2 regions of the Mesorhizobium sp. INR15 genome follow, and region 2 is predicted to be linked to the other one. Evidence: predicted binding sites of a transcription regulator. Region 2 holds the regulator's gene; the other holds the start of a gene.
The links. Region 2 encodes PhoB, which activates phosphate uptake and scavenging genes when phosphate is short. Its sites were predicted from a motif close to TGTCATNNANCTGTCAT; they were not measured.
Positions count from the first base shown of each region.

Region 1: a site for PhoB is predicted at 2,523-2,539, ahead of GA829_RS04475 (PhoX family protein). Genes of this name have one in related genera too.

Region 1 covers NZ_CP045496.1:949,379-953,799, reverse strand. Annotated here, with positions in the region: gene GA829_RS04485 (GNAT family N-acetyltransferase) at 1-40, shown strand, start outside; gene GA829_RS04480 (hypothetical protein) at 62-286, opposite strand; gene GA829_RS04475 (PhoX family protein) at 452-2,455, opposite strand; gene GA829_RS04470 (hypothetical protein) at 2,760-3,233, shown strand; gene GA829_RS04465 (response regulator) at 3,572-4,225, opposite strand; gene GA829_RS04460 (sensor histidine kinase) at 4,222-4,421, opposite strand, start outside.
Region 2 covers NZ_CP045496.1:1,621,501-1,625,921, forward strand. Annotated here, with positions in the region: gene pstB (phosphate ABC transporter ATP-binding protein PstB) at 1-730, shown strand, start outside; gene phoU (phosphate signaling complex protein PhoU) at 756-1,463, shown strand; gene phoB (phosphate regulon transcriptional regulator PhoB) at 1,480-2,169, shown strand; gene GA829_RS07865 (ROK family protein) at 2,182-3,426, opposite strand; gene xylF (D-xylose ABC transporter substrate-binding protein) at 3,698-4,421, shown strand, end outside.

The DNA.
Region 1 (4,421 bases), 670 kb from region 2:
AAGCAAGATGCACGTCGCCGTTGTCGAGCGGACTGGATAGAGTCCGCTTCCTGCCCCGGTGTCAGGCGGATTTCGGCTCCAGCCGCCGGAAACTGACGGCCTCCATCAGCATGTCTTCGTCGGTCATGCCGGCATTGTGCAAGGCAAGCAGGGTCAAGGCCAACTCGCGGGCTTCCGAGGACTCGGGCTCCGCTTCGCGTTGCTTGCAGGCTTCATCGAACACGCGCTGCAGTCTGGCGATATCGGCCGGTTTGAGCAGGCCACGGTCATAGACGGATTTCGGCATGGCGGTCTCCGCTATGCATGTCGCCCAAAAGTGGGGTCCGGTGGGACAACGACAAACACAATTCACAAGAGGAGCTAGGGCGCCATGCCTAGATTGCCAGCCTTTCCCGGAGCTTGAGGTGAGAAGAGGGACATCGGTCAGGCCGAAGTCCTCCACCGATAGATCTTAGACCGCGATCTTTCCGCCGCCCTGTTTGGTGATGGCGACGACCGCCGGCCGCACCGGCATATCGGGCCTGAAGTCGGGCCACCGGGTCGATAGGTCCTCATAGTAGGACGGCCGGCCAAAGGGCTTCCAGTCTTCGCCGCCGTCGCCCGGATGCTGGACGGCGACGAAGGCGGTCTGATCGTCTGGCGCAAACAACGGGCCGCACATTTCGGCACCGATCGGCACCCGGAAGAACAACTTTGAGGTGGCCCGCGCGGCGCCTTCGGTGTCGACCGCCCACAGGCCGTCGGTGCGGCCGGTGGCCTTCGGACCCTGGCCGTCGGTGGCGACCCACAGGCGGCCGGCCGAATCGACCGCGCAATTGTCCGGCATGCCGAACCAGCCATTGGCAGTGGTGGCCGTCGAGAAGGTGGCGCCGACTTCGGCCACCGAAGGGTCGCCGCATTTCAACATCACTTCCCACTTGCCCTTGGTGCTGGCGAAGTCGCCGTCATTCTCGGCGATTTCGATAATGTGGCCGAAGGCGTTTTCGGCGCGCGGGTTGGCTGCGTCGACCTGGTCGGCCTTGCGCTTCGAATTGTTGGTCAGCATGACATAGACCTTGCCGTTGACGGCGTTCGGCTGGATGTCTTCCGGACGGTCCATCTTGGTGGCGCCGAGCAGGTCGGCGGCGCGGCGCGTCTCGATCAGCACATCGGCCTGGCCGGCAAAGCCGTTCTCGGCGGTCAGCGGCCCCTGGCCGAAGACGATCGGCAGCCAGTCGACCGTGCCATCCTCGGCGAACCTCGCGACATGCAGCGTGCCGTCGTCGAGCAGGTCATTGTTGGCGGCGTGGTCATCGGCGTTGAAGCGGCCGGTGGTCACGAACTTGTAGACATAGTCGAAGCGCTCGTCGTCGCCGAGATAGAAGACGACACGGCCATCCTTGGCGACGATCGATTCGGCGCCCTCATGCTTGAAGCGGCCCATCGCGGTGCGCTTCCTTGGCGTCGAGTTTGGATCGTTGACGTCGACCTCGACGATCCAGCCAAAACGGTTGGCCTCGTTCGGCTCCTTGGCCAGGTCGAAGCGGTCATAATGCGCGGCCCATTCATAGGCGCCTTCCGGAATGCCGAGGCGCTTGTAATTGGCGGCTTCCTTGTGGCCTGCCGGCAATTCGCCGGAGAAATAGCCGTGGATGTTTTCCTCCGACATCACATAGGTGCCCCAGGGCGTGACGCCGCCGGCGCAGTTGTTGACGGTGCCGAACACCTTGGTGCCCGAGGGGTCGGCGCTGGTCCGGACGCGCTCATGGCCGGCGACCGGGCCGGAAAGCGCCATCTCGGTTTTGGCGGTGATGCGGCGGTTCAGCTTGCCGTCACGCACCACTTGCCACTTGCCGGATACTTTGCGGATTTCGACGATGGTGCCGCCATGCGCGGCCATTTCGACATCGACCTGTTCCTTGCTCAGGGGCGCGAGGTCGAGCGACTTCTTGCCGTCTTTCTCGACGACCGTCACCAGGCCGGGAAACATCAGGTGCGAGTTGGTGTATTCGTGGTTGACCACCAGCAGGCCATGCTCGGCCGATCCGTCGATCGCGATATAGCCGACATAGTCGTTGTTGTAGCCGAACTGTCTTGCCTGCGCCTCGGCAGACTGTTTCGTCGGATCGAATTCCGGCGAATCGGCGAACAGCGGATCGCCCCAGCGCAGCAGCACATCGGCGTCATAGCCCGGCGCGACGTGGTGCTTGTCGTCGATGCCGGCTTCGAGTTCGTCGAACGAAAAGGCCGAGCCTTCGGCCGCATGGGCATTTTCCGCGCTGACCAGCGCGAGCGGGCTCACCGTGGCGGCAATGGCGGAGACGGCCAGTGAACCCCTGAGGAAGTCACGGCGAGAGAACCGCGCGGCGATGATCTCGCCCATGGTGCGGTTGTCGGTGGGATTGGTCGCCGGTCCCTCGTTTTCCTCGAGCAGGCTGGTGCGGAATCGGGCCTCGGTGGGGCGATTTTCGGTCATGGGCTGCCTCTGGCTTGCTGGCGTGGCTGGAGCATCTTGATCTGTTCGACCCGCTTACAGCCGATCGATCACATTTTCGTGACATCCGCCAATGCCCGCCAGATCGCAACTTAGGACTTAGGTCGGGCTCGGACACGCAAAGGTCCATGGAGTGTAGCACATCGATTATGGGCGGCTTATGCAAAGGCCTACCGTTGGGGTAGGGAACTGCGAATTTCGGCCTTGCTGAGGCCAAGAGGAGACCGGGATGCGCGGATTGACCGCGACTCGCAAACGCCATCTGGCATTGAGAGTAGCCTCGGCATTGGCGCTGGCCGTTGCCCCCTATCACATTGCCCTTCACGGCTTTGCCGCGGGTATCGTTGCGTCCAGTGCCCAGGCCAAGGCTGGTGGCAATGACCGCGGCAATCGCAATGGTGGCGGCAATGACGGCAATGGCGGCGGCAACAGCGGCGGCGGCGGCGACGACAATGGCAATGGCAACGGCGGTAGCAACGGTAATAGCGGCGGTGACAACAGCGGCAACAGCAGCGGGCGCAACAATGGCAAGGGCACCGGCAACAGCAAAAGCAGCGGAACAAGTGGCGCCGTCGGGCATGTGAATGCGGCAACCGAGGATCGTGTCGAAATCGATGGCGACAAAATTGAAGTGCAGCACCCCGACGGCTTCCATGAAGAGATCGATAACGGCCGTTTCAAGATGAAGGATGCGCTGGGCCGCACCATCGTCAACCGCCGCGCGACCGCTGCGGACATCAGTCGCTTGAAGGGATTGTGAAGCGGGGAACAGGCAACGCCCTCTTCACGCGTCACCTCCGCCGCCCCCGGCGGAGGTGACATCTTCACTCTGGCTCCGGACGCAGACAGTCCGTTGTTCCCAGAGCGGTCCGCTGCCAAAGAGTTCGCTTGGCTGCAGTAACGCGGCCGGATGGAACGGGAGGCCCATTCAACCCGGGCGCAGGCAATCCTAAGGCATTTCTTGGTTTAGTTGAAGTAAATCAATTTCAGGCACCTGCCATTTAAAGCTTGCAGCCTGCCTTCCTTCTTCGATCTGTGCTCGGTTATCAGCTCTCGACCGAGCATGATCCTCAGGGAAATCAGGACCCGTTTTCCAGATTATGCACTGGTCGCGCCGATCTCGCGCATCAGCAAAGCCGCCTCTGTCCGGTTGCGGACGTTGAGCTTGGACAGCACACCGGTCATATGGTGTTTGACGGTCTTTTCCTGCAGCTTTAGCCGCAGGGCTACTTCCTTGTTGCTCAGCCCCTCGGCCACTAGCCTCAGGATATCGATCTCGCGGCCGGTGAGCTGGCGCAGGCGGTCGGCCTTGCCGTTCGACGGCTGCAGGGATTGCAGGTTCGAAAGCAGCCGGGCCGACAGGGTTGGCGAGACATAGTTCTCGCCCGCGGCCACATTGCCCAGGATTTCCGCCAACGTGCGCGAGCCGACCCCCTTCAGCACATAGCCGCGTACGCCGGCGTTCAGCGCTTGCGTCACGTCGGCATTGTCCTCAGAGACCGTCAGCATGACAATCTTCTGCGCGGGGTGGCTGGCAAGGATACTGGCCACGGAGGCAAGGCCGTCGCCAGGCATGCTGATGTCGAGCAGGAGGATATCGGGCTGCAGGGTGGCGGCAATGCGCTCAGCGTCCTGCGCCGTGGCGCCTTGGGCGACGATCTCGAAGCCGCCGATCTCCAGAAGGCTGCGCGCTACGCCTTCTCGAAACAGCGGATGGTCGTCGACGACAGCAATGCGGATGGCGCCAGTCATGATTGCTCCTCGACAGCCAGCACGATAACCAATCGCGTGCCTTGCGGTCCGCTGGTGGTCTCGAACTGACCACCAATGCTTTCGATTCGTTCCCGGAGGCCAGCCAGACCGAGTCCCTCGGCCCTCGCCGAGCCGAACCCGGGTCCACGATCCGAGACTTCGACGGAAAGCTTGCCGCCCTTTGATCCGGCTTTCA
Region 2 (4,421 bases):
CCTCAACTTTTTCTACGGCCAGTCGAAGGCGCTGAAGAACATCACGCTGTCGCTGCCAGAGCGCAGCGTCACCGCCTTCATCGGACCGTCGGGCTGCGGAAAGTCGACGCTGCTGCGCGTCTTCAACCGTATCTATGAGCTCTACCCGAAGCAGACCGCCGAGGGCCAGGTGCTGCTCGATGGCCAGAACGTTCTTGACCGCTCGCAGGACCTCAACCTGTTGCGGACCAAGATCGGCATGGTGTTCCAGAAGCCAACACCGTTCCCAATGTCGATCTATGAGAATATCGCTTTCGGCGTCAGGCTCTATGAGAAGATCAGCAAGTCCGAGATGGACGGTCGCGTTGAACAGGCGCTGAAGCGTGCGGCGCTCTGGACCGAGGTCAAGGACAAGCTCAATGCCAGCGGCCTCAGCCTTTCCGGCGGCCAGCAGCAGCGGCTTTGCATTGCCCGCACCGTGGCGGTGAAGCCCGAAGTCATCCTGCTCGACGAGCCGGCTTCGGCTCTCGATCCGCTGTCGACCGCCAAGATCGAAGAGCTGATCGACGAGTTGCAAGCCGACTACACGATCGTCATCGTCACCCACAACATGCAGCAGGCAGCGCGCGTGTCGAAGCAGACAGCCTTCATGTACCTGGGCGAGCTGGTCGAATTCGACAAGACCGAGAAGATCTTCACGTCGCCCCGCGAGAAGCGCACTCAGGACTACATCACCGGCCGCTTCGGCTGAGTCTCAGGCATACGAGGACAAGATCATGGGCGAACATACAGTCGCTTCTTTCGACGAGGATCTCGGACAGATCAGCAGGCTCATCAGCGATATGGGCGATCTCGCCGGCGCGATGGTTGGCGGTGCAACCAAGGCGCTGCTGACCTCCGACAACGCGCTGGCGCAGCGCGTCGTTTCCGATGACGCCATCATGGACGCGCGCCAGCGCGAGCTCGACGACCGCGCCATCACGCTGATCGCCAAGCGGCAGCCGATGGCGGACGATCTTCGCCATGTCGTCGGCTCGATCCGCATGGCCGGCGATCTGGAACGCATCGGCGATCTGGCCAAGAACATCGCCAAGCGCGTCGGCACCGTCGGCCTCAGCGTCACGCCGCGCGACCTGTCGCACTCCATCGACGGAATGGCGCAGCTGGTGCTGATCCAGGTACAGGGCGTCATCGAGGAATACGCGGCGCGCGACGCGGCCGCCCTGGCGAAACTACGCGCCGACGATGAGCGCATCGACGTCAAGTACACCTCGGTGTTCCGCGAGCTCCTGACCTACATGATGGAAGATCCGCGCAACATCACCGCTTGCACGCATCTGCTGTTCTGCGCCAAGAATCTTGAGCGCATCGGCGACCACGTGACCAACATCGCTGAAAACGCGTACTATGTCCTGACCGGCACGCAGTTGCCCGCCAATCGTCCGAAGCAGGACGAGACGGCAATGACCGTGCCGGCGGCATGACAGGGGTGACCAGCCGATGATCGCGCCACGCATCATGGTGGTGGAGGACGAGGAGCCGCTAGGTGTGCTCCTCCGCTACAACCTTGAATCCGAGGGCTACCAGGTCGAAGTGGTAACGCGCGGCGATGAGGCCGAAATCCGGCTCCAGGAGAATGTTCCCGACCTTCTGGTGCTCGACTGGATGGTGCCGGCGGTTTCCGGCATCGAGCTCTGCCGCCGGCTAAGAATGCGTCCCGAGACGGAGCGGTTGCCCATCATCATGCTGACCGCGCGCGGCGAGGAAAGCGACCGTGTACGCGGTCTCTCCACCGGCGCCGACGACTATCTGGTCAAGCCGTTTTCCACGCCGGAATTCATGGCTCGGGTAAAAGCGCTGCTGCGCCGCGCCAAGCCGGAAGTCCTGTCCAGTGTGCTCAAGGTCGGCGACATCGTGCTCGATCGCGAATCGCACCGGGTCTACCGCAAGAAAAGCGAGATCCGGCTCGGGCCGACCGAGTTCCGTTTGCTCGAATTCATGATGCGTCATCCTGGCCGCGTGTTTTCGCGCAGCCAACTGCTCGACAATGTTTGGGGCGAGACGATCTATATCGACGAGCGCACGGTCGATGTGCATGTCGGCCGGCTGCGCAAGGCGGTCAACAATGGCCGCATGCCCGACGTCATCCGCACCATTCGCGGCGCGGGCTACGCCATCAGGGAAGACTGAAAGCCGGCAAATTCAGGCGACGTCCTTGCCGACGGATTCAGGCTTTGTTTGTGAGCCCGGCGCGAAAATCTCCTGGTCGACGAAGGTCAGCGCCCGCATGGCGCAGCCTTCGCGGATCAGCGGCAGCTCATTCGGCTCGGTGTCGAAGGAAATCGATTTCGAGTGCTGGCCACCGGCGGTCTGGGCTATGGCTTCGCGCAGCGCCGGTTCGATCAGGTCGAAGGCGGCGGCGCTGACGCCCACCATGGCGACAGGCGCCGGATCGATCAGCGCGAACAGGCTGCCGAGACCGAAGCCGAGCGCTTCACCGGCCTTGCGGTAAGCTTCGCGCTCCGGCCCATCGCTTTCGCGAGCCGATGCCGCCAGCGCCCGCATCTCCGCGTCGCTGACGTCGACCGGTTCGGCGTCCTCGCCCATTTGCCTGGCGTTGCGCCAGATGGCGTAGTTGCCGGCATAAGCCTCGACGCAGCCGCGCCGTCCGCAGCGGCAAAGCGCACCGTTCGGCCGATGGATCATGTGGCCGAACTCGCCGCCGGACGAATGGGTGCCGGTGAACAATTCGCCCTTCAGCACCAGGCCCATGCCGATGCCGTGCGACAGCAGGATGGCGATGAAGTCATCGCGGTAGCGCTCCGGGTTACGCCAGCGCAGCGCAACCGCCATCATATTGCAGTCGTTTTCCATGGTGGCGGGGATGCCGAATTCCTCTTCCAGGATGTCGGCGAAAGGGATGTTGGTCTGTGGTGTGATCGGCGACCACAGCAGCGCGCGGGCATGGGAATCGGTAATGCCCTGAATGGCCAGTGCGATGCGGGCGACGCTGTGGATATCGAGGTCCGGATCCTCGAGCCGGCGCCGCACGATGGCGACGCATTCGCCAATGAGCGCCTCGCGCGACATGGTCAGTGTGTCCAGCCGGCGCTGCTCCTCGGCGATCACCTGGCCGGCATAGTCGATGACGGCAACCGACAGGAAGTTCAGCGACAACACCACGGTCATCACGGCGGCGGCTTCCGGGTGGAGGCTGAGGCCAACCTGGGGGCGGCCGCGCTTCAGGGACACGGTCTCGCTTGGCTTGCTTTCCGTGAGAATGCCTTCGGCGATCAGGTCGGAGGAGATCGCCGAGATGGTCGAATGGCTGAGCCCGGTTGTGGCGGCGATTTCGGTGCGGGACGGCTGTCCTGCCCGGCGTACGGACGAAATAACCATCGCCCGGTTGCGCCGGCGCAAATCGTCGTGACGGATTCCGACCGACATTGTTCCTGCTTTCCTCCCCGCCGCCGCGACCTTTCGTGCAATCGAAGGCCGTCGGTGACACACTCCAAATACTGGCAGAACCCGGCAGTCCTGTCATATTATTTATTACGGGGCTCGAAAAAAATTACTCCGAACATCAGAAACCATCAGAATCGATGTTGACAGCGCTCTGACGTTGGACCAGTGTTTTTTCGAGGCTCGAAAAAATAGAGCCTTTGTGCCGGCCTTCGGGTCAGTTTGGTCGCGCCACACGCGGCGCAGGGAGGATAACATGAAAAGATTCACAGCCGCCATCCTGGCGGGTGCCGCCATGTCGCTGACGCTCGTGTCGGTCGCGCAGGCGAAGGACAAGGTCATCGGTGTCTCGTGGTCGAATTTCCAGGAAGAGCGCTGGAAGACCGATGAGGCGGCGATGAAGAAGGCCATCGAGGCCGCTGGCGACAAGTATATTTCCGCCGACGCGCAGTCCAATCCCGGCAAGCAGTTGACGGACGTGGAGAGCCTGATCTCGCAAGGCGCCAATTCGCTGATCATCCTGGCGCAGGATGCCTCGGCCATTGGCCCGGCCGTGCAGAAGGCACTGGACGAAGGCATTCCGGTCGTCGGCTATGACCGCCTGATCGAAAACAAGGACGTCTTCTATCTGACCTTCGACAACAAGGAAGTCGGCCGCATGCAGGCCCGCGAAGTGTTCAAGGTGAAGCCGGAAGGCAACTACGTCTTCATCAAGGGCTCAGGCGCCGATCCGAATGCCGATTTCCTGTTCTCGGGCTCGATGGAAGTGCTCAAGGCGGCCATCGACAGCGGCAAGATCAAGAATGTCGGCGAGGCCTACACGGACGGCTGGCTGCCTGCCAACGCCCAGAAGAACATGGAGCAGTTCCTGACCGCCAATGACAACAAGGTCGATGCGGTGGTCGCGGCCAATGACGGCACCGCTGGTGGCGTCGTCGCGGCGCTGACGGCGCAAGGTCTGGCGGGCACCGTGCCGGTTT